One region of the Arthrobacter sp. B055-34 genome, then DNA from elsewhere that is predicted to be linked to it. Evidence: riboswitches for the same ligand, from Rfam matches in the RefSeq annotation. Region 1 holds a riboswitch; the other holds the start of a gene.

Region 1 (3,658 bases):
TAGCCGTTCCCGTGGCTTGTCACCTCGTTATCGCGGGGAACCAGGGGAGGTTTCCAACGACCAGGGTTGCTGCGGCTTCATCGATCCAGGTCTCTCGGCCGCTCGGGATGGTCAACGCCAACTAAACTGCACGAAAGGCCCATTCGGCAAGGCGGCTGTAACAATCCCGCGTAATAAAGCCGTGCCGGAAAGGGCGATCACCCACCGTCTGCCGGCAGTTTGGCCGCCTAGCCCCTGTCCGGATTGGGCTCTAACCGCCGCGCAGATTGCCCTAACCGCCGTCCACTGTGCAGATAATGCCCTTTCCCGGCGGGCAAAAGGGCATTATCTGCACAGTCAGCGGGAGGCAGCCGAGCAGATTACCGGGGAGGCTACTTCCTGAGGCGCTTGGTGGCGAGGTCCGCGCCCTGGCCCAGCGCCTCCAGCTTGGCGATGGCGATCTGCGGGTGCACGCGCCCGCCCAGGCCGCAGTCGGTGGAGGCGATGACGTTTTCGCGGCCCACCAGGCGGGCGAAGCGCTCAATCCGGTCCGCCACCAGTTCGGGATGCTCGACGACGTTGGTCGCATGGGAGACCACGCCCGGAATGATGGACTTGCCCTCGGGCAGCTTGGTGTCTTCCCAGATGCGCCACTCGTGCTCGTGCCGGACGTTGGCGGCCTCGAAGGAGTACGCGCCGGCGTCGATCTGCAGCACCGAATCGATGATGTCCGCGAACGGGATGTCGGTGGTGTGCGGGCCATGCCAGGAGCCCCAGCAGACGTGCAGCCGGATCTGCTCCTGCGGCAGGTCGCGCAGCGCCCAGTTGGTGGCCTCGACGCGCAGCTGGATGAACTTCAGGTAGTCCTCCAGGCTGGGCTCCGGGTTGATCTGATCCCAGCTCTCCGCCAGGGACGGGTCATCGAGCTGGACCGTCAGGCCAGCGTCGATAATAGCTTTGTATTCCTCACGCATGGCATCGGCGCAGGCGTACAGCAGCTCTTCGTCCGTCTTGTAGTACTCGTTGGCCACGCGCGCGCAGGAACCCGGGGACAGCGCGGCCACGAAACCTTCGGACAGCCCGGCGGCGTCGAGGCCCTTCTTCAGGTTGGTCACGTCCGACTTCACCATGTCATGCCCGGTGTAGGTCAGCGGGCCGGCGATCTTCGGCTGCGTGACGGACTTGCGGTGCGCCAGGATGCCCGACGACGGATCGTTGTAGGCGTCGTTGAACTTCTGCCGGTCGCGGCGGTCCGGGAAGGACGTCAGCACAATGTTGCCGGGCGAGGAGCGGCGCACTTCGGCATCGGCCCAGCGGTCCACATTGGTCGGTTCGAGTCCGCCCAGGCGCGCGAAGGAGTAGTTCCACCAGGCGCCGTAATCAACGGAGCTGGCCATGGCATGCCCGTACTCGCCGTCGTTCGGTATATCGATGCCCAGGTTCCGCTGGCGGGCGACGACGTCGATCACCGACTTCTCGAGCAGGTCCAGGAATTCCGGGGTAATTCCGTTGGCTTCCTTCGACTCGTTGGCGGCCAGCAGCTCGGGCGTCCTGGGTAATGAACCGGCGTGGGTGACGCGGATGTGGTCGGTGTTTGAGGACATGGTGGAGTTCCTTTCCATCGGTCCTGGCAGTAGCACCGTTGCCCGTGTTCAGCCTGATGGCTTGTTCAAGGGGGCGGGTTGCTGCGGCTTCATTGATCCAGGTCTCTCGGCCGCTCGGGATGGGTCCTTCCACTAAATGGCATTTCGAGTTGCCGGCGCAAGTCCGCCAACCGCGCCCCGCCATTCCCGAGTGAATGTGACGCAGGTAGGCTGGCGGCATGGCGCATCAGAATGATCCCGAAGTCATCAAGCGGCTGCTGAGCACCCCGGCGCGCTGGGCCGTGGTAGGCCTCTCCAACAATCCCCGCCGCGTGGCGCTGAGCGTGTCGCGCTACATGATGGACCGGCTGGGCATGGAGATCATTCCGGTCAGCCTCAAGGGCGACGACGTCCACGGGCAAAAGGGGTACAAGAAGCTGGCGGAGATCCCGGGCGAGATCGACGTCGTGAACTGCTTTGTGAACTCGCAGAAGGTCGGTCCCGTGGTGGACCAGGCGATCGAGGTCGGCGCGAAGGCCGTGTGGCTGCAGCTCGGTGTGATCGATGAAGCCGCGGCGGAACGGGCCAAGGCCGCCGGGCTGGACGTTGTCATGGACACCTGCCCGAAGATCGAGGCGCCGTACCTCGGCCTGTAGCGGTGGGCCTGCAGCCGGGCCTGTGTAGCTGCCGGGCGTAGCGGTGCCCGCATTCACATAACTTCATTTTTGTTTGGGGGAGCCTGGCTCCTCGGCATACTGAACTCCAAGATCAAGAGTCCCAACGACAAGCTCTGGCTGGTTGGGCGGCAACCCTCTCCCGTAGTGGGGTGCCCCAGATGAGGATCTGGCCGTGCACAAACCGTGTCCGGCAAGTACGGCCCCCTCCCGGCTGCGTCCCCTTCTTTTGGATTGTTGCGCGCCGCAGGCAGGTGGGAGCCTCTGCCCAAGGAGCACCTCATGACCGACAACGCATTCTCCAAGGCCGCCGCCAAGTACCGGCCGATCTTCGCACGCATCGCCACCGGTGCACTGGACCGTGAACAGGCCCGGGAACTGCCGTTCGAGCAGATCGGTTGGCTGAAGGAAGCCGGCTTCGGCGCCGCGCGCATCCCCACGGAATTCGGCGGGGACGGCCTGAGCTGGGAAGAATTCACCCAGCTGCTCATCGAGCTCGCCGCCGCGGACAGCAACATTCCGCAGGCCCTGCGCGCGCACATCGCTTTGACGGAGGAACACCTTTACCACCATCACCGCGAAGATCGCAGCGTCTGGCTGCAGCGGTTCGCCAACGGCCAGCTGGCCGGCAACGCGTGGACCGAGCCCGGCGCCGGCGGCACGGGCACCGTGCTGGACGAAGCCGGCGGCAAGCTGGTGCTGAACGGGCGCAAGTTCTACACCACCGGCACCATCTTCGCCGACTGGATCGATGTGACGGCCAAGCGCCCGGACGGTTCGGACGTCTCCGTCATCCTCTCCACCAAGACCGCTGGCGTGGAGACCTTCGACGACTGGGACGGCTTCGGCCAGCGGCTTACAGGCAGCGGGACCACGGTGTTCACCGACGCCGAAGTGGACCCGGCCAACGTCTCGGCCTTCGCCGATCGCTTCCCCTACCAGACGGCCCTCTACCAGCACATCCTGCTGGTCAGCCTGGCCGGCATCGCCAAGGCCGTGGTCACCGACGTCGCCGCGAACGTCCGCGAGCGGAAGCGCGTCTTCGGCCACGGCAACGCCCCGCTGGTGCGTAACGACGCCCAGATCCTGCAGGTTGTCGGCGAAATCAGCGCCAAGGCCTACGCCGCGGAAGCCACCACCCTGCGCGTGGCCCAGAGCCTCGACCGGGTCTTCGCTTCAAGATTGCAAAACGACGACGCCGAAAAGGCGGCCAACATCGCCGTCGAACTTGAATCCGGCCAGGCGCAGATTGTGCTGAGCAATCTGGTGCCCGACGCGGCGGGAGCCCTGTTCAATGTGCTGGGTGCATCCTCGACCAGCACGGGCAAGGCGCTGGACCGCCACTGGCGCAATGCCCGCACCGTGGCCACGCACAACCCGTTCATCTACAAGTCGCGGATCGTCGGCGACTGGGAGGTCAAC
Region 2 (3,658 bases), on a different contig from region 1:
GTGTCGTCCGTTTCGCTGGACCAGTCGGTAGCGAACACCACGTTGAGCGCGGTGACGATGGGACCTTCATAGCGGGCCATCAGCTCCACCCACTGCCGTCCAGTCCGCTCGCTGGAGGCGCGGTGGTAGCCGGGCTCGATCAGGTTCTGCGACCCGGTGAAGGCCACCCGTCCGTCCACCACGAGGATTTTGCGGTGGTTGCGCAGATCGATACGGCGCCATTGGCCCCGCACGGGCAGCAGCGGGAGCATGCGTTGCCACTCGATCCCGCTGACCTGCAGCCAGCGCCGGAACTTCCGGTAGCCCTTGATCCGCATGGTGCCGAGGTGGTCGAAGAGCAGGCGGACCCGGACACCGCGGGCCGCGGCCTCCTGCAGGGCCACGAAGAGCTCGTCGGTGACCTCGTCCTTGGCCATGATGTAGAACTGGATGTTGACGAATTCCTCCGCCTTGCGGACGGCGGCGGCCATCGCGGCGATGGAACCCTCGTAGTCCGGATAGAGCTCCACGTGGTTGCTGTCCACCATCGGGAAAGAGCCGAGCGAGCGGTTCAGTTCGGCGGCCGAATGGACCCAGGCGGGGGCATCGCGTTCGCTGCGCGGTTCTTCCATGTCCTGCGTGGCTGCCCAGACCTTCCGGTTAATCTCGGTCTGTTTGGCGATCCGGCGGTCCGAAAGCCGGAAACTGCCGAACATGAAGAACAGGGCCAGGCCGACCAGCGGAATGAAGAAGATGGCCAGCAGCCAGGCCATGGCGGTGGTGGGGCGGCGGTTGCCCGGCACAATGCCCAGCGCAGCGATCCGGATTCCCATGTCCAGTATCGAAGCCACCACGACAACCCAGTCCGGGAACGTGCCCAGACCCGCAAGCGACCACAACACGGCAGCGAACTCCTCCCTTTCCCGCCGGTCCACGGCGCTGTCCTTGTACAGCCTAATGTGCCCGCGCGGCAATCTATGCTGATCCCATGACTGTTTTGGTGTTTCTCGACCCTGCCCTGGAGAACGGGCGCATCGCCGACGCCACAAAGCCGCAGCTGATGGCGACCGATCTGGGCGCCACCCGCGGCGACGGCATTTTCGAATCCCTCCTGGCGGTGGACGGTGTTCCCCGCAAGGTGCAGGCGCACCTGGACCGGCTCGCGTCCTCGGCCCGCATCATGGACCTGGACATCCCGCCGGCCGATGCCTGGGAGCGGGCCATCGCCACCGCCGTCGCCGAACATGCTCCCGTCGAAGAACTGGTGCTCAAACTGCTGGTCACGCGCGGCGAGGAGGGCGCGGGCCGCCCCACCGCGTGGGTGCAGGCCTCGCTTCCCGGCTCCACCGGCAGGGACCAGCGGCAGGAGGGCCTCGACGTGCTGCTGCTGGACCGCGGCTACGACAGCAACATCGCCGAGCGCGCGCCGTGGCTGTTGCTGGGCGCCAAGACCCTCTCCTACGCCGTGAACATGGCCGCCCTGCGCTATGCCAAGGCCAACGGCGCGGACGACGTCATCTTCACCTCCACCGACGGCCTGGTGCTGGAGGGCCCCACCTCTACCGTGCTGATGGCGACCGTGCGCGACGGCGTCCGGAAGCTCACCACGCCGCTGCTCGAAAACGGCATCCTGCCCGGCACCTCCCAGGGCGCCCTGTTCAACGCGGCCGCGGATGCCGGCTGGCAGCTGGGCTATGGGCCGCTGGAACCGCACCATCTGCTGGCGGCCGACGCGGTGTGGCTGGTCTCCAGCATCCGGCTGCTGGCACCGGTCAAGTCCATCGACGGCCAGGCCATCCCGGTGTCGCACGAGATGACGGAGGAACTGACGGCGCTGCTGGCCAAGGGCAGCCGGGAGTAGCCCAGCGCTTCCTGCGGCGGCGAGGGCTGCGGCCTTCCGTCGTCGTAAACCTACGTAACGGTTACCAATGATGACGACGGCGGCGCCCCGGCTTGGGTGCCGGGGACGGCGCCGTGCTACTTTCTTGAGCAGAGTAACGAGGTCCAGCGTCAAGCCCTGACTGTGCTGGCCGGCAACCCTCTTCACGGCGGGGTGCCTCAGGTGACTACTCGGCAGTGTTCATTAGGTTCATTTGCAAGCGTGATCAGGAGTACCCCATGCCCCCGTTGGAACAACCCGTCCAGTCCCCCGTTGACAATGCGGCGGGCAGCCCCCTGCCCTACCGGTTGCTGACCGGGCCGGACGACAGGTCCTTCTGCGCCCGGGTCAGCGCGGCGTTGGCGGAGGGCTACGAACTCTACGGCAACCCCTCGATTGCCTTCGACGGCGAACGCGTCATCGCCGCCCAGGCCGTGGTGCTGAAGGGACACAGCGCATGAGCTACGCCGGAGACCTCACCGTGGAAGAAGCCGTGGAGAAGCTGCGCGGCGGTGCCGTCCTCGTGGACGTCCGCACCGAGACCGAATGGCAGCAGGTGGGTGTGCCCGTGACGAACGACGACGGTGCTCCCGCGCGCTTCATCGAGTGGAACCGGATTGACGGCAGCCGCAATGCCGCGTTCCTCAACGAACTGCAGTCGCTGCGCGGCAAGGAGCTGTTGCTGATCTGCCGTTCGGGGCGGCGCTCCATCGATGCCGCTATCAGCGCCACCGCCGCCGGGCATACCGCGTACAACGTGCTGGGCGGCTTCGAGGCCGCCGGCGGCTGGCAGCAGAGCGATCTGCCCTGGAAGAGGGGCTAGCCGGTGGCGCCCCCGCAGTCTGCCGGCCCGGGGCCGGACCTGGCGGAACTGCGCGCCGGCTGGGACCCGCAGACGAGGGCGGTCCGCGGCGGCCTTGACCGCACGGGCTTCCAGGAAACCTCAGAAGCCTTGTTCCTGACGTCCGGCTACGTTTTTGATTCCGCCGAGGCAGCCGAAGCCTCCTTCAACGGCGAGGTGGAGCGCTTCGTCTACTCCCGCTACGGCAACCCCACGGTCGCCGCCTTCCAGGAACGGCTCCGGCTGCTCGAGGGCGCCGAGGCCTGCTTCGCCACGGCCAGCGGCATGAGCGCCGTCTTCACCGCCTTGGGCGCCCTGCTCGCCGCCGGTGACCGGGTGGTTGCGGCGCGGAGCCTGTTCGGTTCCTGCTTTGTCATTCTCAACGAGATCCTGCCGCGCTGGGGCGTGGAGACGGTCTTCGTCGACGGGCATGACCTCGCCCAGTGGGAGCAGGCCCTCGCCACCCCTGCCGCTGCGGTCTTCTTCGAGTCGCCGTCCAACCCGCTGCAGGAGCTGGTGGACATCCGTGCGGTGGTGGACCTGGCGCACGCCGCCGGGGCGCAGGTGGTGGTGGACAATGTCTTCGCCACCCCGCTGCTGCAGCAGGCAACGGAACTTGGTGCCGACGTCGTTGTTTATTCGGGTACCAAACACATGGACGGGCAGGGCCGCGTTCTTGGCGGCGCCGTGCTGGGCTGCGCGGATTTCATCAACGGCCCGGTCAAGCAGCTGATGCGCCACACCGGTCCCGCGCTGAGCCCGTTCAACGCCTGGACGCTGCTCAAGGGGCTGGAGACGATGTCCCTGCGCGTAAACTATGCCACCGCATCCGCCCTGGAGATCGCCCGCTGGCTGCAGACACAGCCGGCGGTGCGGCGCGTGGTCTACCCGTTCCTCGAGTCGCATCCGCAGTACGAACTGGCGCGCCGCCAGATGAGCGGCGGCGGAACCGTGGTCAC

The links. Region 1 has a riboswitch for S-adenosylmethionine ahead of AC5RWO_RS20530 (acyl-CoA dehydrogenase family protein). Riboswitches for the same ligand answer to the same signal wherever they lie in the genome.
Region 2: it holds a riboswitch for S-adenosylmethionine, as region 1 does, so the genes downstream of both, AC5RWO_RS14525 (DUF1737 domain-containing protein) here and AC5RWO_RS20530 (acyl-CoA dehydrogenase family protein) in region 1, are expected to answer to the same signal.

The regions. Positions count from the first base shown of each region.
Region 1 covers NZ_JBNHFQ010000015.1:52,382-56,039, forward strand. Annotated here, with positions in the region: gene AC5RWO_RS20520 (cobalamin-independent methionine synthase II family protein) at 372-1,583, opposite strand; SAM riboswitch class I at 1,595-1,709, opposite strand; gene AC5RWO_RS20525 (CoA-binding protein) at 1,802-2,218, shown strand; SAM riboswitch class IV at 2,329-2,442, shown strand; gene AC5RWO_RS20530 (acyl-CoA dehydrogenase family protein) at 2,519-3,658, shown strand, end outside.
Region 2 covers NZ_JBNHFQ010000007.1:122,634-126,291, forward strand. Annotated here, with positions in the region: gene cls (cardiolipin synthase) at 1-812, opposite strand, end outside; gene AC5RWO_RS14520 (aminodeoxychorismate lyase) at 968-1,840, shown strand; SAM riboswitch class IV at 1,973-2,087, shown strand; gene AC5RWO_RS14525 (DUF1737 domain-containing protein) at 2,098-2,319, shown strand; gene AC5RWO_RS14530 (rhodanese-like domain-containing protein) at 2,316-2,681, shown strand; gene AC5RWO_RS14535 (O-succinylhomoserine sulfhydrylase) at 2,685-3,658, shown strand, end outside.